Regions from separate parts of the Acidovorax cavernicola genome, predicted to be linked through region 2. Evidence: riboswitches for the same ligand, from Rfam matches in the RefSeq annotation. Region 2 holds a riboswitch; the other holds the start of a gene.
What was found. Region 2 has a riboswitch for S-adenosylhomocysteine ahead of ahcY (adenosylhomocysteinase). Riboswitches for the same ligand answer to the same signal wherever they lie in the genome.
Positions count from the first base shown of each region.

Region 1: another riboswitch for S-adenosylhomocysteine. It lies ahead of metH (methionine synthase); the one in region 2 lies ahead of ahcY (adenosylhomocysteinase).

Region 1 is NZ_QXMN01000048.1:23,372-33,720, reverse strand. Features, by position in the region: gene D3H34_RS26610 (TetR/AcrR family transcriptional regulator) at 1-206, shown strand, start outside; gene D3H34_RS26605 (amidohydrolase family protein) at 152-1,351, shown strand; gene D3H34_RS26600 (GtrA family protein) at 1,380-1,793, opposite strand; gene D3H34_RS26595 (glycosyltransferase family 2 protein) at 1,801-2,775, opposite strand; gene D3H34_RS26590 (ArnT family glycosyltransferase) at 2,772-4,523, opposite strand; gene metH (methionine synthase) at 4,626-7,388, opposite strand; S-adenosyl-L-homocysteine riboswitch at 7,411-7,486, opposite strand; gene D3H34_RS26580 (esterase/lipase family protein) at 7,620-8,675, shown strand; gene D3H34_RS26575 (lipase secretion chaperone) at 8,691-9,605, shown strand; gene D3H34_RS26570 (PACE efflux transporter) at 9,627-10,064, opposite strand; gene D3H34_RS26565 (LysR family transcriptional regulator) at 10,175-10,349, shown strand, end outside.
Region 2 is NZ_QXMN01000003.1:250,679-261,027, forward strand. Features, by position in the region: gene rpsI (30S ribosomal protein S9) at 37-429, opposite strand; gene rplM (50S ribosomal protein L13) at 442-873, opposite strand; gene D3H34_RS05650 (S1C family serine protease) at 1,059-2,309, opposite strand; gene D3H34_RS34495 (hypothetical protein) at 2,315-2,917, opposite strand; gene D3H34_RS05660 (23S rRNA (adenine(2030)-N(6))-methyltransferase RlmJ) at 3,081-4,040, shown strand; gene D3H34_RS05665 (septal ring lytic transglycosylase RlpA family protein) at 4,059-4,691, opposite strand; gene metF (methylenetetrahydrofolate reductase [NAD(P)H]) at 4,745-5,569, opposite strand; gene D3H34_RS05675 (TlyA family RNA methyltransferase) at 5,580-6,419, opposite strand; gene ahcY (adenosylhomocysteinase) at 6,425-7,864, opposite strand; S-adenosyl-L-homocysteine riboswitch at 7,932-8,000, opposite strand; gene phaP (TIGR01841 family phasin) at 8,241-8,738, shown strand; gene D3H34_RS05690 (hypothetical protein) at 8,860-9,303, shown strand; gene D3H34_RS05695 (alpha/beta fold hydrolase) at 9,300-10,349, shown strand, end outside.

The DNA.
Region 1 (10,349 bases), on a different contig from region 2:
CGCTCACCGCCTTCCTCGGCGAGCCGATGGAATCGCCGGAAGCGGTCGCGCACTGGGAAGACTTCGTGATCGAGACCGTGCTGCGCACCGTGCGCGCGGACGAGGCGAGCGACAACACATCTTCCCCACCCCACGACGAGGACAACACGAAATGGCAGAAATCGCAGCCGGCGCAAAGTCGGGCAAGGTCGTCATCAAGAACATAGGGCTGCTGCTCTCGGGCGACATCGACAAGCCCATCCTCGACGCCGACACCCTCGTCGTGAACGATGGCCTGATCGTCGCGGTCGGCAAGGAAAAGGACTGCGACCTCGAAGGCGCGCAGACCGTCATCGACGCAAGGAAGACCTGCGTCGCGCCCGGCCTGATCGACAGCCACGTGCACCCGGTGTTCGGCGACTGGACCCCGCGCCAGGGCCAGATCGGCTGGATCGACTCCACCATGCACGGCGGCGTGACCACCATGATTTCCGCGGGCGAAGTGCACCTGCCGGGCCGCCCCAAGGACATCGTCGGCCTGAAGGCGCTGGCCATCACCGCGCAGCGCGCCTTCGACAACTTCCGCCCCGGCGGCGTGAAGGTGCTGGCGGGCGCGCCGGTCATCGAGAAAGGCATGGTCGAGAGCGACTTCAAGGAACTCGCCGAAGCCGGCGTGGGCCTGCTCGGCGAGGTCGGCCTGGGCTCGGTGAAGGCCGGCTACGAGGCCAAGGAGATGGTGGCCTGGGCGCGCAAGTACGGCATCCAGAGCACGATCCACACGGGCGGCCCGTCGATCCCCGGTTCGGGCCTGATCGACAAGGACGTGGTGCTGGAGGCCGACGCCGACGTCATCGGCCACATCAACGGCGGCCACACCTCGCTGCCCGAGGCGCATGTGTGCGAGCTGTGCGAGAAGAGCTCCCGCGCCATCGAGATCGTGCACAACGGCAACGAGAAGGTCGCCATCGCGGCGGCCCGTGCGGCGCTGGAACTGAAGTGCCCGCACCGCGTGATCCTGGGCACCGACGGGCCGGCCGGCTCGGGCGTGCAGCCACTGGGCATCCTGCGCATGGTGGCGATGCTGTCGTCCATCGCGAACATCCCGGCCGAGCTGGTGTTCTGCTTCGCCACCGGCAACACCGCGAAGATCCGCAAGCTCAACTGCGGCCTCATCGAAGTGGGTCGCGCGGCCGACTTCGTCTTCATGGACCGCGCCCAGCATTCGCCCGCGCCGGGCCTGCTCGAGAGCGTGCAACTGGGCGACATCCCGGGCGTGGGCATGGTGATGATCGACGGCCTCGTGCGCTGCGGCCGCAGCCGCAACACCCCGCCGGCGACCGAGATCCCGGTGGTGGTGTCAGGCGCACACTGAACGTGCCTGAGCGCGTCCGGCGGCGGCGTCAGCCGCCGTTGCGGTGCGAGCGAAAGACCAAGTAGCGCGCCGAGAGAAAGTTGGCGCCCAGGCCCGCGATGCTGCCCAGCGCCACGCCGAGCGCGGCAGCCCAGCGGCCTTCCACCCAGTGCAAGGTGAGCACATAGGCGCTGTAGTTCAGCACCGCACCGACCAGCATGGTCGTGAGGTATCCCAGGTATTCGCGCCAGACCGAGCGCCCCGTGGCGGCACCGGCCGCGCTCGCCGCGAAGGTGTAGCGGCGGTTGTAGAGCCAGGTGGTGGTGGCGGCAGCCAGGAACGACACGACGCGCGCGCCGTACCAGCCCAGCAGCGGCGCCAGCAGGTAGAGCACCGTCACGTCCACCACGAAGCCGATCACGCCGGCCACGGCGAACGACAGAAACTCGCGCCCGATCTTCATCGCTGCATCAACGCGCGCGCAGGCTCTCGCGAACGCAGGGCTGCGCCAGGTAGCGCAGCCGCTTGGCCTCCTGCCGACCGAGCGTGACGGTGTGCATCACCACGCCGCAGACGAAGGACAGCAGCGCCGCCAGCATCGCCCCCGTGGCGAGCACCGCCGTGGGGAGCCGCGGCACCAGGCCGGTGTGCGCGTAGGTCATGAACAGCGGCACGGCCAGTGCCAGCGAGCCGAGCGCGAGCACCGCCGCGACGATCGAGAAGAACTGCAGCGGCCGTTCGCTCACGAACAGCTTGCCGATGGTCTTCAGGATGCGCCAGCCGTCGCGGTAGGTCGAGAGCTTGCTGTGCGAGCCTTCGGGGCGCGTGCTGTAGGCCGTGGATTCCTCGGCGTAGGGCATGCGCAGTTCGAGCGCGTGCACGGTGAGTTCGGTCTCGATCTCGAAGCCTTGCGACAGTGCGGGGAACGACTTGGCGTAGCGGCGCGAGAACACGCGGTAGCCCGAGAGCATGTCGGTCAGGCCGCCGCCGAACAGCTGCGCCACGGTGCCCGTGAGCAGCCGGTTGCCGAAGCGGTGGCCGGCGCGGTAGGTGAGCGCGTCCTGGCCGTCGTCCACGCGGCTGCCGACCACCATGTCGAGGTTGCCTTCGACCAGCCGCGCGATGAGGCGCGGCGCGGCGGTGGTGTCGTAGGTGGCGTCGCCGTCGACCATCACGTAGATGTCGGCCTCGACGTCGGCGAACATGCGCCGCACCACGTTGCCCTTGCCGCGCGCGGCCACGTGCGTGACGATCGCGCCGGCCGCGCGGGCCACGGCGGCCGTGTCGTCGGTGGAGTTGTTGTCGAAGACGTGGATCTCGGCACCGGGCAGGGCCGCGCGAAAGCCCTCGATCACCTGGGTGATGGCCAGGGCCTCGTTGAAGCAGGGAATGACGGCGGCAATGCGCGGCATGGCGGACAGGGAGGCAGATCGGTCGTCGGTCATGGTGCGGTCGTCGGAAGGAGTCGGTAGGCCCGGCTGCCGTCTTGTTCGTGCAGCAGGCCATAGTACTGGTCGAAGCCGGGCCGCACGCTGAGCACTTTCACCATCTCGGGCGACATGACCACGGTGGTGAAGCCCTCGGCGGCCAGCTTGCGCGCGGTGTCGCCGGGCGACAGCAGCAGGTAGTCGCGGTAGCGCCAGCGCCCGAGCGTGTCGCCCCAGATCGGGTTGGGGCCGTAGTAGATCGCCTCGTTCAGCGCGATCTGGTAGACGCGGCCGGTCACGTTGCGGCGCACATAGTCCATCACGCCGTAGCCCGGCACGTGCTTGCGCAGGAAGGCCTCGCGCGCCTCGGGCGTGAGCGAGATCATCGACACCTTGGTGGCCGTCTGGCCGACCGAGACGGCAGCCAGCACGGCCAGCAGCAGCACCACGACCCAGTCGCCGATGCCGGCTCCGCTGCGTGGACCCACGGGTGCGGCGGCCTTGGCTCCGCGCAGGCGGCGCACGCCCGCTGCGATGCCGCTGAACAGCGCCTGCCAGCCCACGGCCGCCGTCACCGCGAGCAGCGGGAACGAGGCCATGAGGTAGCGCGGGTAGCGCGAGGTCACGACCCACACGGCCACCGAGTACAGGCAGAACCAGCCTGCGGCGCGCACAGCGGCGGAGCGCTTCCAGAGCACGCTGAAAGGCGCGAGGAACACGGACCAGATCAGCGCGTTGGGCATCTCGGCGTGGTCGCGCACGTCGGCCACCTGCTGCACGTAGTCGGCCGGCACCCACTCGCTGAAGCCGAACACGCGCGCGCCGATCGGGTTGAAGGGATCGCCCGTCATGATCGCGTTGCGTGCGTACCAGTAGATGCACGGGATCAGGAAGCACAGCAGCGCCGGCGCCCAGGCCCGCAGCACGCGGCGCTCGTGGCGCACCACGAACACCGCCACCAGCGGCAGGAAGATCAGCGCCTGGTACTTCGAGCCTGCCGCCACGCCGAGGCAGAACGCCGCCAGCGAAAGCCAGCGCGTGCCGTCGCGCAGCGGCTCGGATTCACGCCACCACCACAGCGCCACGAAGGCCGACAGCACGAACAGCGCCACGCCCATATCGATCAGCGCGTTGGCGTAGTCGCCCATGCCCAGCCAGATGGCCGCGCCGATGCAGGCGGTGAGCCGGTTGGCGTGCAGGATGCCCAGGCGGAAGATCATCAGCACCGACAGCGCGCCCGCCAGGCCGTTGAGGAAGTGCGGCAGCACGTCGTCGCCTACCTGCAGCGCGGCGGCGTACAGCAGGTTGTAGTTGTACGGGAACCAGGGGTAGCGCAGCCAGTCGTGGATGCCCAGCGTGCCCTGCTGCGCCACCAGCCGTGCATAGGGCAGGTGGTACATCAGCTCGTCGAAGGCGGCCGGCGGTGCAAGTGGCGCCACCAGCGCGGGCAACACGACCAGCGCCAGCGCGATGGCGGCGATGCGCTCGTAGCGGGTCCATGGTGCGGCGGCAGGCGCGGCCGCGCGCAGCGCGCGCACGTCGGCGCGCCAGCCGCGCCACTGCCACGCGGCGGCCACGACGCCCGCGCCGATCAGGCCCAGCGTCGCCTCGCGGCGGAAGAGCCCGAAGATGGCCAGCGCCTGGAACGCACAGATGTAGAGGCCGACGCCGAGCGCAGCGGCCATGGCCGCTTCGAGCCAGGCATCGCGGCGCGAGGGCGGGCGCAGCCATGCGAGCACCGTGCGACCGAGGCCCCAGCAGGCCATCACGAAGACCGCGAACTGGGCGTAGTGCGCGGCGGCAAAGATCAGCTTCTGAATATCAACTCCCGTGGCCGGTCACACCGGAGGGCCGGCCAACCGGCAGGTTCAAAGGTTCGGCGCCAAGAGGCGCTCGAGCTCCGATTCGCTCGTATGGCGCCGCGCGGCCTGGTCCTGCAACTGGTCGTGTCCGATCTTGCCGACGTTGAAGTACGTCGCATCGGGGTGACCGAGGTAGAAGCCGCTCACGCTGGCGGCGGGCATCATAGCGAGGCTCTCCGTCAGGGTCATGCCAATGTCCGCGCAGTTCAGAAGGTCGAACATCGGGCCCTTCACGCTGTGGTCGGGGCAGGCCGGATAGCCGGGCGCGGGGCGGATGCCGCGGTACTTCTCGGCAATCATGTCGTCGTTGCTCAGGCCTTCGTCGGGCGCGTAGCCCCACAGGTCGGTGCGCACGCGGTGGTGCATGGCCTCGGCGAAGGCCTCGGCCAGCCGGTCGGCCAGGGCCTTGAGCATGATGGCCGAGTAGTCGTCGAGGTCGTCGATGAAGAACTTCTCTTTCTTCTCCACGCCCAGGCCGGCCGTGACGGCGAACATGCCGACGTAGTCCTTCACGCCGCTGTCCTTGGGCGCGACGAAGTCGGCCAGGCAGCGGCTCGGGCGCATCACGCCGTCGATCATCTGCTTCTCGGTCTGCTGGCGCATGCCGTACCAGGTGAGCGCGACCTCGCTGCGCGACTCGTCGGTGTACAGCTCGATGTCGTCGTCATTCACGGTGTTGGCGGGCCAGAAGCCGATCACGCCGCTGGCGCTGAGCCAGCGGCCTTCGATCAGGCGCTTGAGCATGCGCTGGCCGTCGGCGTACACGCGCACGGCCTCGGTGCCGACGATCTCGTCCTTCAGGATCGCGGGGAACGGGCCGGCCAGGTCCCAGGTCTGGAAGAACGGGCCCCAGTCGATGTACTTGGCCAGCTCGGTGAGGTCGAAGTTCTTGAACACGCGCCGGCCGATGAACTTGGGCACCGTGGGCACGAAGCGCGCGAAATCGACGGGCGTCTTGTTGGCGCGCGCCTTGGTCAGCGGCCACATCGGCACCTGCTTCTTGTTGGCGTGCTGCGCGCGCACCTTGTCGTAGTCGGCGTTGATCTCGTCGATGTACGCGGTGGCCTGGTCGCTCAGCAGGCTCTGCGCCACGCTCACGCTGCGCGAGGCGTCGGGCACGTAGACCACGGGGCCTTCGTAGTGCGGCGCGATCTTCACGGCGGTGTGCACGCGGCTGGTGGTGGCGCCGCCGATGAGCAGGGGGATCTTCTTGATGCGGAAGTGGTCGTCCTTCTGCATTTCGCCGGCCACGTACTGCATCTCTTCGAGGCTGGGCGTGATGAGGCCCGACAGGCCCACGATGTCCGCGCCCTCGACCTTCGCCTTGGCCAGAATTTCGTGGCACGGGACCATCACGCCCATGTTCACCACTTCGAAGTTGTTGCACTGGAGCACGACGGTGACGATGTTCTTGCCGATGTCGTGCACGTCGCCCTTCACGGTGGCGATGATGATCTTGCCCTTGGTGCGCACGTCGCGGCCCGCGGCCTCGTCCTGGCGCTTTTCTTCCTCGATGTAGGGAATGAGGTGGGCCACGGCCGACTTCATCACGCGCGCCGACTTCACCACCTGCGGCAGGAACATCTTGCCCTGGCCGAACAGGTCGCCCACGATGTTCATGCCGTCCATGAGCGGGCCTTCGATCACGTGCAGTGGACGCCCGCCGGTGGCGAGGATGGCCTGGTAGGCCTCTTCCGTGTCTTCCACGATGAAGTCCGTGATGCCGTGCACCATGGCATGCGACAGGCGCTGGTTGACCGGCACCGGGTGCTCCGGCGTGCCGCGCCATTCGAGCTTCTTGCTGTCGTCCTTGGCGCCGCTCTTGGCGGTCTCGGCCACTTCGACCAGGCGCTCGCCCGCGTCGGGACGGCGGTTGAGCACCACGTCTTCCACGCGCTCGCGCAGCGTCGGCTCCAAGTCGTCGTACACGCCGACCATGCCGGCGTTGACGATGCCCATGTCCATGCCCGCCTGGATCGCGTGGTACAGGAACACGGTGTGGATGGCTTCGCGCACCGGGTCGTTGCCGCGGAAGCTGAAGCTCACGTTGCTCACGCCGCCCGAGACCTTCGCGCCCGGCAGGTTCTGCTTGATCCAGCGCACGGCGTTGATGAAGTCGACCGCGTAGTTGTCGTGCTCCTCGATGCCGGTAGCAATGGCGAAGATGTTCGGGTCGAAGATGATGTCTTCGGGCGGAAAGCCCACCTCGTCGACCAGCACGCGGTAGGCGCGCTCGCAGATCTCGATCTTGCGTGCGTAGGTATCGGCCTGGCCCTTCTCGTCGAAGGCCATGACCACCGCGGCGGCGCCGTAGCGCTTCACCAGCTTGGCCTCGTGCTTGAACTTGTCGACGCCCTCCTTCATGGAGATGGAGTTGACGATGCCCTTGCCCTGGATGCAGCGCAGGCCGGCTTCGATCACGTCCCACTTCGAGCTGTCGACCATCACCGGCACGCGCGCGATGTCGGGCTCGCTGGCAATGAGGTTCAGGAAACGCACCATGGCGGCCTTGCTGTCGAGCATGGCCTCGTCCATGTTGATGTCGATCACCTGCGCGCCGTTTTCCACCTGCTGGCGCGCGACGGCCAGGGCGTCCTCGAACTGGCCGTTGAGGATCATGCGCGCGAAGGCCTTGGAGCCGGTGACGTTGGTGCGCTCGCCGATATTGACGAACAGCGACCCTTCGCCGATGGCGACCGGCTCCAGGCCGGACAGCTTCATGGGAGGGGGAGCAACGGGAGCGGAAACGGATGCGGGAATCTGGGACATGGCCTCACCTGCGGAAGAGTCGAACAGGCGAGCGTCGTTGTCGCCCCAAGCCTGACGATTCGCCTCTGTGGCGAACCGCTGCAACGCTCCTTGGGAAGTCGCGCATTTTAGGTCGATTCGATGGCGCCCTGGGAAAACCCCAGTTTTCATTCCCGCCCGTGTCCACAGAATGCGCCCACCGTTTCTGAACGAACGTTCGTGTTTTTAACCAAACGTAAGGGAGAGCGCCAGATGGCCAGGAAGTGGAATGTCCGGTTGCAGCATGCAGCCACCCCGATGCGCGCCGTGGCCTTGAGCTGCGGTTTCCTGGCCGCCGCGGCCACCGTCGTTCTTGCGCCGCCGGCCCACGCCGCCGCCAGCGACACCGCCACGCGGGTCGAGGCCCGCGTCACCTCCGACACGGCGAAGACCCGCTACCCGATCGTGCTGGTTCACGGCCTGCTGGGCTTCGACAACCTGCTGGGCGTCGACTACTTCTACGACATCCCCGGCAAGCTGGCCGGCGCGGGCGCCAAGGTGTACGTGGCGCAGGTGTCGGGCACCAACACCTCCGAGATCCGCGGCGAGCAGCTGCTGCAGGAGCTCAAGACCATCCGCGCGATGGAGCAGAACCCCACGCTCAAGTTCAACCTGATCGGCCATTCGCAGGGCTCGCCCACGGTGCGCTACGTGGCGGCGGTGGCGCCGGACATGGTGGCCTCGGTCACGTCGGTGGGCGGCGCCAACGGCGGCTCGAAGGTGGCCGACCTGCTCGCGAAGCTGCCCGAAGGCGGCATCGCCCAGACCCTGGTGGTGAAGGCCGTCGGCCTGCTGACGGGGCTGATCGGTTTTCTCTCGGGCAAGGACCCGAGCCAGCTGCCCGAGGTGCCGCTGAACGCGCTGGCCTCACTGACCACGGCGGGCGGCGCGGCCTTCGACGCCAAGTTTCCGCAGGGGCGCCCCGCCGCGGGCTCGTCGTGCGACGTGAAGAGCGGCGCGGCCGTGGTCAACAACGTGCGCTACTACTCGTGGTCGGGCGTGTCGACCGGCTTCAACCTGTTCGACCCGAGCGACACGGCACTGTCGACACTGGGCGGCCTGTTCTTCTTCGGCGAGGCCAACGACGGCCTGCTCGCGGTCTGCACCACGCGCCTGGGCACCCACCTGGGCGACTACCGCCAGAACCACCTGGACGAGGTGAACCAGGCCTTCGGCAACACCTACGGCAGCCAATTCCCGTACTACGAAAAGAAGGTGCCGGAGCTGTTCAGGGAACAGGCCGCGCGGCTGAAGAGCGCCGGGCTCTGAGGAGGCGAAGCAGGCATGCGCGGCGTGGCCGTGACCCTCGGCGCGATCGCGCTGGTGGCCGTGGGGGCCGGCTGGCTGGCGCTGGGCCCGAGTGCGGTCGATGCGCCACGGACCACCGCGCCTGCAGCGGCGACCACGGCCGTCGCTCCGTTGTCTCCCGCACCGCGCCCGCCCGCCACCGCCGCGGCCCCCGATGCCCTGCTCACCAGCGACCTGATCGCCCTCTTCGACCAGGTGCTCGCCGAAGCACAAGCCGACAGCAAGGCCACGCTGATGGCCCGCGCGCCGGCCTTGCTTGCCAAGCACCTGCGCGAAGACTGGCGCGTGCGTGCGCTGGGCCTGCTGGAGCGCTACGTCGACATGCAGGAGGCCCTGCGCACCCTGCAACCGCCCGCGGCCAACGACCCGGCCTTCCTGCGCCGCAGCCTGGAAGCGCGCGAGGCGGTGCGCCGGCAGTATTTCGCGCCCGAGGAAATCGAAGGCCTGTTCGGCGACCAGATCCGGCAGGACCAGTTCATGGCCGAGAAGATGGAGCTGCTGTCCAACCCCGGCCTCACGCCCGAGCAGCGCGCGGCGGCGCTCGCGCAGAGCGAGCAGGCCTGGCTGTCGCCCGCGCAGCGCGAAGTGCGCAAGGACGCGGTGGCCCACCTCGACGTGATGCGCCAGACCGAGGCACTGCAGGCGCGCGGCGCGAGCCCCCAGGAGCGCTTTGCCGCGCGCAGCGAGGCCTACGGCTACGAGGTGGCGCGCGGCCTGGCCACGCTCGACCAGGAAACCCAGGAATGGAACGCGCGGCTCGACCGCTACGCGAGCGCGCCCGAATCCGAGCAGGCCCGTCTGCGCGAGACGCTCTTCAACGAGAGCGAGCGCCTGCGCCTGAGCGGCGCCCTGGCGATGCGCTCGGCCGCCGCACCCAAGCCGGCGCGGTGAACTGATTAAGTAAGCGCAGGCTTACGCAGGCTGCGCTTCACCCATCGCCGAGGCCGGCAGGCCGAACACGCGATCGAAGGCCCAGTTGAAGATGAAGGTGTAGACCAGGAAGAACACCACCAGGCCCAGGTCCATCACCAGCGCCTGCCAGAGCGACACGCCCAGGCCCCAGGCCAGCATCGGCACCAGGAAGGCGATCAAGCCGCCCTCGAAGCCGATGGCGTGGGCGATGCGGCGCTTCAGGCTGCGCCCGCGCACCGCCTGGCGCGACTCCCAGCGCTCGAACAGGGCGTTGAAGGTCAGGTTCCAGATCACCGCGATGACCGAGGCGCCCACCGCCAGGAGGCCCGAGTGGCCGAGCCCCGCATCCGACATCAGGGCCAGACCGGCGCTGGCCGCCACGATGGCGATGCCCTCGTAGAGGGAGATGTAAACGATCCGACGCTGAATGCCCTGCATGACTTTTCTCTGTGTGTTTGACTGCGATGGGTGGACTTTATTTGTGTTTTACTGATATAAAAAGTTAACTTATTTCAGTTTTATTGATAGGTCAGACCAGTCGAGGTGCCATGGCTTTCTCCAGCGACAACGTCGAAGTCTTCCTGGCCGTGATCGACCACGGCTCCTTTTCGGCCGCCGCCCGGGCGCTGCACAAGGTGCCCTCGGCCGTGAGCATGGCCATCGCCAACCTGGAGGCCGAGCTGGCGCTGTCGCTGTTCGACCGCAGCGGGCGCGAGCCCCAGC
Region 2 (10,349 bases):
CCCGAGGGCGGCTTCTTGTCTCGCAACGAACAGGTATCAGCGCTTGCTGAACTGCTTGCGGCGACGGGCGGAGTGCAGACCGACCTTCTTACGCTCGACTTCACGTGCATCGCGCGTGACGTAGCCGGCCTGGCTCAGGACGGACTTCAGCGAAGCGTCGTAGTCGATCAGGGCACGGGTGATGCCGTGGCGCGTGGCGCCAGCTTGACCCGATTCGCCGCCGCCGTTCACGTTGACCATCACGTCGAAAGCTTCGAGGTTGTTGGTCAGCACGAGGGGCTGCTTGGCGATCATGATCGAGGTCTCGCGGCCAAAGAACGCTTGGATGTCCTTGCCGTTGACCGTGATCTTGCCGGTGCCTTTTTTCAGAAACACGCGGGCGACGCTGGATTTGCGACGGCCGGTGCCATTGTTCCATTCACCAATCATTCTCAAGGCTCCTTAGATTTCCAGCGCCTTGGGCTGCTGGGCGGTATGCGGGTGCTCAGCGCCACCGTAGACCTTGAGTTTCTTGATCATTGCGTAACCGAGCGGGCCCTTGGGCAGCATGCCCTTGACAGCCTTTTCCAGGGCGCGGCCCGGGTGCTTGTTCTGCATGTCGCGGAAGTTCGTCGCCGTGATACCGCCCGGGTAGCCCGAGTGACGGTAGTACACCTTGTCGAGCGACTTGGCGCCGGTGACGCGCAGTTGCGCGGCGTTGATGATGACGATGTAGTCACCGGTATCGACGTGAGGCGTGTAAATGGCCTTGTGTTTGCCGCGCAAACGGAGAGCAACTTCGCTGGCTACTCGTCCGAGGACCTTGTCGGTCGCGTCAATCACAAACCACTCGTGCGTCACGTCAGCGGGCTTGGCGCTGAACGTTTTGGTCATGAGTTTTTCTCTTGATAGAGGGTTTGGCGGGCCCTTTTCCACGGTCGGCGTTCCTCTGGTGGGAATCTCTTAGGTGGGTTCAAAGTCTTCGCCGCGGGGCCACAAAAACGCTGCGAAGCCCGCGATTATATGAAGAAATGGCCAAACGGCCAATTTCCGGCCTTCCAAGGGGCTTGGGCGCGGGCTCAGCGCTGGATGCGAACGAGTTCCAGGGTCTCGCTGGTCACTGCGGTGTAGCCGCGTCGGTACATGGCCTCGAAGTTGACGATCCGCCTCAGGTCTGGGCTGTACAGGACGGCTGCCTTGAATGGCGTGCCAACCGGCGCCGCGCCGGTGCCATAGGAGACGTAGATCCAGCCTTCGTAGCGGATCGGCACCACGTTGAGCTCCACGCCGTCCACGCGCGTCGTGTGCTCGGGGCCCACCGAGGCGTTGAGCTCGTGCCGCAGCCGGTCGTCGGTGGTCGTCACGTAGTCCAGGTGCCAGCGCATGCCGGGCTGGACCTCGTCCTTCGGCGCCCAGCCGCCCGGCGGCGACGCGCTGTCGAACAGGCCGCCGGCCGCCGACGTGAGGGAAACCACCTGCCCATTGGCCTTCTCGACCCGGCTGCCGGCGTTGAACGACAGCTCATCGCCATTGACCCGGTCCACCCGGTAGATCACCGGCGTGCGGTTGCCGGTGAGCCGGTCGGTGCGCACGTATTCGAGCGCGTCACCGGCACGCAGCGGTTCGGCCAGCGCCACGCCGATGCGGCGGCGGGCGGCGCCTTCGGGTTCGTTGGCACGCGCCGCCAGCTGCGCCTGGGCGCGAGCCGGCAATTCCGCCAGGAACTCGGCCGGCATCGCGAAATTCAGGTTGCCGCCGTCGCGCACGGCGAAGGTGGTGATGCCCAGCAGCCGGCCGTCGCTGTCGAACAGCCCGCCGCCGCTCGACCCGGAAGCGATGGCCGCCGTGGTCTGCAGCAGCCGCGCTTCGCCGTCGCCGCCGCGCAGACCCGACAGCAGGCCTTCGCTCAGGGTGTTTTCCAGCCCGCGCGGATTGCCGATGGCATACACGCGTTGCCCCACCCGCGCAGTGCCGGCGGGCGCCAGCGTCACCGGCGGCGCCGTGAAGTTGGCGACCTTGATCTGGCACAGGTCGCGCGTCGGGTCCGGGTATTCGAGCGTGGCGCCGTAGGTGACGTTGTCCCGCTTGACCACGAAATTGCTGGCCTTGGCCAGCACGTGGCAGTTGGTGACGAGGCGGCCGGGCGCGATCACCACGGCGCTGCCGGCGCGCAGCGGGCGCTCCTGGGCGTCGAAGGTGCGTACCGCCCAGACGCTGCCCGTCAGCTTGGCGAACAGGGCGTCCGGCTCCAGCGCGGCGACGTTGCCGCCGGCCAGAGCGATCGCCAGGAAGGCGCCCGCGGCGCGCAGCCGAGGTGCAGGGTGGGTCATCGGCTTCACGGCTTGGGGGGCAGCAGGCCGCGAAGGTCGTCCATCGAAACCCGGGCGTCGGGCGCAGCGGACGGCGCTGCAGGCGCGGGACGCGCTGGAGCGGCCGGTGCGACCGCCACGGGAGGCGGCGGCGGAGGCGCTATCACGGCCGGCGCGGGCGCGGGCACGGGAGCTGCGGCCGTCTTCGGCGCCGGAGCAGCCGCCATCTCGGTCGTGCCGATCTTCATGCCGGCCGTCGCCTCGTCACCGGTCTGCGAGTTGCGGTCGAAGCTGCGCACCTCGCCGAAGATCAGCTGGATCCAGTTCGGGTAGTTGAAGCCCGCGCCGGTGCCCGAGTCGATGGCCACGCCGATCAGGCCGCCGATCATCACGTTGCCGACCAGGCCCACGTTGGCGCGCGAGATGGCCTGGCCGCGGGCCGGCGGCTGGCCGGGCTGGGTGCATTCGATGTTCAGGTTGTCGCCGGAGCGCCGCACCGGCAAGGTCAGGCCGGAGCGCACCACGGCGTCCATGCGGTCGTTGGAGACCCTGCAGCGGGCGCCGTCGACGACCTTGCCTTCAGGCGACAGGGTCTCGACCTTCACGTTCTGCGTCGTCCCGTGGGTCACGGAGGCGCAGCCCGTCAAAATAGACAAAACACCCGCGCCGACGCACAGGCCCCAAAATCGCCATCCGGCTCCTCGCATTGCTGCCCCTCGTTGTTTGTTTGTAAATCAATGTAGCGCGGCGCGAGTCTAGCGCTCCCCTTTCCACTCTTTCAGGCCTCATTCCATGTTCAGTTACCGCCACGCGTTCCATGCCGGCAACCACGCCGACGTGCTCAAGCACACGGTGCTGATTGCCACGCTCGACCACCTGCTTGAAAAAGAAGCCGCGCTGACCGTCGTCGACACCCACGCCGGCGCCGGCCTGTACCGCCTCGACGGCGACTACGCCGGCACCAGCGGCGAAGCGGCCGAGGGCGTGCTGCGCCTGCTCGCCGAGCCCGAAAAGGCACCCGACACGCCCGCCCCGGGTACGAAGCCAGCCGCCAAGAAGACCGCAGCCCCCGCCGCGGAGAAACCGCTGGCCGAGGCCATCGCGCGCTACCTGAGCGTGATCCACGACTTCAACCCCAAGGGCGGCGCCCGCGTCTACCCCGGCTCGCCGTTCATCGTGCAGCACCTGCTGCGCGACCACGACAAGCTCAAGCTGTTCGAGCTGCACCCGACCGACGCCCGCACGCTGGACGCCAACATCGCCCAGCTCGAGGCCGGCCGCCGCATCGCCGTGCTGCGCGAGGACGGCTTCGGCAGTGCCACCAAGTTCCTGCCGCCGCCGTCGCGCCGCGCCCTGGTGCTGATGGACCCGAGCTACGAAATGAAGACCGACTACGGCCGCGTGCTCGACTTCGCGGCCGAGGCGCTCAAGCGCTTCGCCACCGGTACCTATGCCGTCTGGTACCCGATCATTCCGCGCCCCGAAGCGCACGACCTGCCGCGCCGCCTCAAGACGCTGGCGACCAAGGCCGGCAAGTCGTGGCTGCACGCCACGCTGACCATCAAGTCGAGCAAGATCACGAAGGACGCCGCCTCGGGCGAAACGCAACGCCCGGGCCTGCCGGCCAGCGGGATGTTCCTGATCAACCCGCCCTACACGCTCAAGCCGCTGCTGGCCGAGGCGCTGCCGCAGCTGGCCGAGCGGCTGGCACAAGACCGCAACGCGTCGTACTCGCTCGAGAGCGGCGGCTAGAACGGAGAAGAAAGGCGCTCAGCGGCGCTTGCGGGGCGGCACGGCCGCCCGCTTGCGCGCGGGTGCCGGCGCACGGGCGCGCGACGTCGGCGCTTCCGGCGCGGCCTGCAGGTCGTCCGCCGCCACGGTCTCGCCGCCGCAGCGCATGCCTTCGCGGTCGATGACCGACAACGCCACCTGCTTGATGCCCAGCCCCGTGAGGCCGATACGATCGGCCGCGGCGCGGCTCAGGTCGATGATGCGGCCCGGCGTGAAGGGCCCGCGGTCGTTGATGCGCACCAGCACCTCGCTGCCGTTGACCAGGCTGCGCACGCACACGCGCGTGTTGAAGGCCAGCGTCTTGTGGGCCGCCGTCATGGCACCCATGTCGAAGCGCTCGCCGTTGGCGGTCTTGCGCTGGTGGAACTGGATGCCGTACCACGAGGCGCCACCGCGCTCGAAGATCTCGCGCGGTTCATCGCCGGGCACGCCGTCATCGAGCGCCTCGCCGGTGCCCGACACCGCGAGGTCGTAGCGCACCGACGGCACGTTCGAGCGCGCTGCGGCACCAGGCGGCACGGCCAGGCCGCGCCCCAGCGGCTGCAGCCGCTTGGCGGACGACGCCGGGGCAGCGGCAGTGTCCGCGTCCTTTTCCTGCGTGGCAGGCGGCATGGTGCATCCTGCGAGCACGCAGGAGACCGCGACGGCGACCGCGCGCAGCCCCCTCAATCCAGGCGCTCCAGAATGGCCAGCGTGGCCGCCGACTGGTTCATCGTGTAGAAGTGGATCGCGGGTGCGCCGCCTTCCTGCAGGCGCGCGCACAGGTCCGTCACCACGTCCAGGCCGAAGGACTTGATCGAGGCCGTGTCGTCGCCGAAGCCCTGCAGCCGCAGGCGGATCCAGCGCGGGATCTCAGCGCCGCAGGCGTCCGAAAAGCGCATGAGCTGCGTCGAGCTCGTGATCGGCATGATGCCGGGCACGATCGGCGTGTCGAGCCCCAGCTTGCGCGCGTCGTCGACGAAGCGGAAGTAGGCCTCGGGGCTGAAGAAATACTGCGTGATGGCCGAATCGGCACCGGCCTTCACCTTGGCCGCGAAGGCCTGCAGGTCGGCTTCGGGCGAGCGCGCCTGCGGATGGATTTCGGGGTAGCAGGCCACCTCGATGTGGAAGTCGCGCCCAGTCTCTTCGCGGATGAAGGCGACGAGGTCGCTCGCGTACTGGAACTCGCCGCCGATGCCGTAGCCGCTGGGCAGGTCGCCACGCAGCGCGACGAGGCGCTTCACGCCCATCGCCTTCAGCTCGGCGAGCTGTTCGCGCACGGTGGCGCGCGTGGCGCCGATGCACGAGAAGTGGCTCGCGGCGTCCACGCCTTCGGACAGGATCTCCTGCACCGCACCGAAGGTGCCCTGGTGCGTGGAGCCGCCCGCGCCGTAGGTGACGGAGCAGAACTGCGGCTTGCGCACATACAGCTGCTGGCGCACCGCGCGCAGCTTGACCGCGCCTTCGGGCGTCTTGGTCGGAAAGAATTCGAAACTCAGCGGAAGGCGCACCTGCGTCTCCTCAGGAAGCGTCGCTCGCGCGATCGGCACGAACGGCATGAATGAAAAACTCGCGGTTGCCGTCGCCCCCGGCGATCGGGCTGTCGAACCAGCGCAGCACCTTCAGCTCGAGCGCCGCGCAGGCGTCGTGCAGGCGCTTCTCGACCACGGCGTACATCGACTCGTCGCGCACGATACCGCCCTTGCCGACCTGGCCGGGCTGCAGTTCGAACTGCGGCTTGACCAGCATCAGCAACTGGCCGTCGTCGGCCAGGAAGGGCACCACGGCCGGCAGCACCAGCGTGAGCGAGATGAACGACAGGTCACCGACGATGAGGTCGAAGCGCGGCTCGGCCGGGGCTTCGATCGCTTCAACCGCTTCTTGGGCCTCGCCAGCTTCTGCATCTTCGTCATCGTCCACCTGCAGGTCGGCCGGCGACAACGCCCGCGCATTGACGCCTTCGATGGCGACGACGCGCTCGTCCTCGCGCATGCGCGGGTGCAGCTGCCCGTGGCCCACATCGACGCCCACCACGCGGGCGGCGCCGTGCTGCAGCAGGCAGTCGGTGAAGCCGCCGGTCGACTGGCCGACGTCCAGGCAGAGCTTGCCGGTCGCGTCCACGCCGCTGACCTTCAGCGCGCCTTCGAGCTTGAGACCGCCGCGCGACACGTAGCGTGCCTCGGCGGCATCGGCCAGTTCGAGCTCGGCCGACTCGGGCACTTCGTCCTTGTTCTTGACGACGTTGCGCCACGCGTCGCCCGTGCCCGCATCGCGCCAGCGCATGCCGCCGGCGATGAGCCGCACGGCTTGCGAGCGCGAGGCGGCCAGGCCGCGCTCCACCAACAATTGATCGGCGCGCACGCGGATCAGTAGCGGTAGGTGTCCGGCTTGTAAGGGCCGTTCTTGTCCACGCCGATGTAGGCGGCCTGAGCGTCGGTCAGCTCGGTGAGCATGGCGCCGACCTTCTTCAGGTGCAGGCGCGCGACCTTCTCGTCCAGGTGCTTGGGCAGCACGTAGACCTTGCCGGCCTGGTAGGCGTCGGGCTTGGTGAACAGCTCGATCTGGGCGATGGTCTGGTTGGCGAACGACGACGACATCACGAAGCTCGGGTGGCCCGTGCCGCAGCCCAGGTTCACCAGGCGGCCCTTGGCCAGCAGGATGATCTTCTTGCCGTCCGGGAAAGTGATGTGGTCGACCTGCGGCTTGATCTCTTCCCACTCGTACTTCTCGATCGACGCGACGTCGATCTCGTTGTCGAAGTGGCCGATGTTGCAGACGATGGCCTGGTCCTTCATGGCGGCCATGTGCTCGTGGCGGATCACGTCCTTGTTGCCCGTGGTGGTCACGAAGATGTCGGCCTTGTCGGCGGCGTATTCCATCGTCACGACCTTGTAGCCTTCCATCGCGGCCTGCAGAGCGTTGATGGGGTCGATCTCGGTGACCCACACCTGGGCGCTCAGCGCGCGCAGGGCCTGGGCCGAGCCCTTGCCCACGTCGCCGTAGCCGGCCACGCAGGCCACCTTGCCGGCGATCATCACGTCGGTCGCGCGCTTGATGCCGTCGACCAGCGATTCGCGGCAGCCGTACAGGTTGTCGAACTTGCTCTTGGTGACCGAGTCGTTCACGTTGATGGCGCGGAACAGCAGCGTGCCCTTGGCCGACATTTCGTTCAGGCGGTGCACGCCGGTGGTGGTCTCTTCGGTCACGCCGATGATCTCGGCCGACTTGCGGGTGTACCAGGTGTCGTCGACGGCCAGCTTGGCCTTGATGGCGGCGAAGAGGATGCGTTCTTCTTCGCTCGTCGGGTTGGCGAGCACGCCCAGGTCTTTTTCAGCGCGCTGGCCCAGGTGCATGAGCAGCGTGGCGTCGCCGCCGTCGTCCAGGATCATGTTCGGGCCTTCGCCCTTCGAGCCCTTGGGGCCGAAGTCGAAGATGGCGTGGGTGTAGTCCCAGTAGTCCTTCAGCGACTCGCCCTTGATGGCGAACACCGGCGTGCCGGCGGCTGCGATGGCGGCGGCGGCGTGGTCCTGCGTCGAGAAGATGTTGCACGAGGCCCAGCGCACTTGCGCGCCCAGGGCTTGCAGCGTCTCGATCAGCACGGCCGTCTGGATGGTCATGTGCAGCGAGCCCGTGATACGCGCGCCCTTGAGCGACTGGCCCTTCGAGAACTCTTCACGGATGGCCATCAGGCCGGGCATCTCGGTTTCGGCGATCTTGATTTCCTTGCGGCCCCAGGCGGCAAGGGACAGGTCGGCAATCGCCTGGTCGGCGGTCGAGACGGGGGTGGGCTTGAGAACAGCGCTCATGAGAACTCCAAAACTGGTTTGAAAGATGCCACTGCGTACGGGGAAGAAAAAGACTCACCGCGAGAACAGCGGGTGAGCGTGGTTGCGATGTGGTCCGAGCCTCACGCCTGACGGCGCTGCAACGCTCCTCGGAGCGCCGGATTGTAGTCGGGGCCGTTCCACCCGCCAATCGGCCCGGACATCCCACATCGCGGAAAGCGCGGGATGCTCCTCGTCGCGTGGACCACCCCGGGAAACTCCGCAGGCAAATCCGCGCTTCCAACGCCCTGAGGCGCACCGGCGCGGCGTATCGTGGCGGCGGGCCCCGGCCGCCCGGCCGCTGCCTGCCTTCACCCGTTCGATTGTTTTCATCACCCGACACAGGAGATTCCGCACCATGGCCACTGCCAAGAAAGCCGCCGCGAAGAAAACCACCGCCAGCAGCGCCGGCGCGAAGCAGGCGGCGCCCAGCGCCGCGGACATGCTCAATCCGATGAAGAACCTCAAGGGCATGGCCGACCGCCTGCAGAGCCTGAACCTGACCGGCGGCGCCGGCAAGCTGCTGGACAGCGGCCGCAAGGACCTGCAGGCGCTGATGCAGGCCAACGAGAAGTCCTACCAGGGCCTGCAGACCGTGGTGCAGCGGCAGACCGAGATGATCAAGAGCGCCATCGCCGAATGGCAGACGGCCGCCAAGTCCATGCCCGGCAAGGACCCGAAAGAGAACCTCGCCAAGCTCGACGAGCTGGGCCGCCAGTCGTTCCAGCGCGCCATCGACGACATCAAGGAACTGGCCGACCTCGCCGCCAAGTCGCAGGCGGACGCCTTCGACGTGGTGCGCCAGCGCGTCCAGGCCAACGTGGACGAAGTGACGAAGCTGCTGCAGCGCAAGTAGCAGGAAGACAACCAGGACGGCCAAGTGGCAGCGGTTCGCCGTTGCCCGGGCCACGCGGCCGGACGACCGCGGGAAACACCACCGTAGACAACGAGACAACACACCCAGGCGGAGGTCTTTCATGAGCCAGTTTCCGTCCCTCGATCCCATGGCCATGTGGCGCGAGCTCACGGCCCAGTGGGAGAAAAGCACCAACGAATTCGCCAACGAGGCCATGTCCTCGGACCCGTTCCGCCAGGGCATGCACGGCGGCATGAACGCCTCGCTCACCGCGCAGAAGGCGCTGGGCGACCTGATGGCGCGCTACCTCACGCTGCTGAACCTGCCGACGCGCGCCGACCTGCAGGCGCTGGGCGAGCAGCTGCACCGCATCGACGACCACCTGGCCGGCATCCGCCGCGCGCTGGAAGGCGAGGCCGGCACGACCCCACGGACCGCGCAAACTGCCGATGCCGCCACCGCGCCGCCCCGGCCGCGACGCACCAAGCAGCCGCCCGCAGCGGCGCCTGCCCCGGCAGCCAAAGCCGCCCCGAAGAAACGCCCCGCCGGAAAGCGCCGCCCATGAGCGCGCCCGCCGACACCTTCCAGCTGCCCGACATCCGCGGCGAGATCGAGCGCACGATCCAGCGCAACATCAAGGGGCTGGATTTCCTCACCTCGACCGCGCCCGCCGTCGGCCTCACGCCCAAGGACGAGATCCACCGGCGCGGCACGCTGAGCCTGTACCACTACCGTCCGATGGTCGACGAGATCTACCGCGTGCCGGTGCTGATGGTGATGGCCACCACCAACCGCGCCTACATCTTCGACCTCGCGCCGGGCCAGAGCATGGTCGAGTACCTGCTGCTCAAGGGCTACGACGTCTACGTGATGGACTGGAACGCGCCGCGCCCCGACGAGAAGCGCCTGCGCATCGAAGACTACGTGCTCGACTTCATTCCCGATTCGATCCGCCGCGTGCAGGAAGACTCGGGCGAAGAAGACGTCACCGTCGCCGGCTACTGCATGGGCGGCGTGCTCTCCACGCTGTACGCGGCGCTGCATCCCGGCGGGCCGATGAAGAACCTGGCGCTCTTCACCACGCCGATCGACTTCAGCCGCATGAAGCTTTTTCATGCGTGGTCCGACCGGCGCTATTTCGACGTCGACCGTCTCATCGACACCGTGGGCAACGTGCCGCCCGAGATGCTGTTCGCCTCCTTCGACATGCTGCGCCCCGCCGGGCGCGGCGCCGGGCTGGTGCAGCTGTGGGACAACATGGCCAACGACGAGTTCGTCAAGTCGTACCGCATGTTCGACCGCTGGGGTGCCGAGATGCTGCCGCTGGCCGGCGAGTACTTCCGACAGACGGTGAAGGAACTCATGTGGGACAACAAGCTGCACAAGGGCGAGCTGGTGCTAGGCGGGCGCAAGGTGCTGCTGAAGAACATCACCGTGCCGGTGCTGCACGCGCTCGCGCAGCACGACCACATCGTGCCCTACGAAGCGGGGCAGCCGCTGATCGCCGGCATCGGCTCCACCGACAAGGAAGAGGTGGTGCTCAAGGGCGGCCACGTCAGCCTGGCGGCCGGCACCAATGCCGTGCGGCGGCTGTGGCCCAAGCTCGACGAG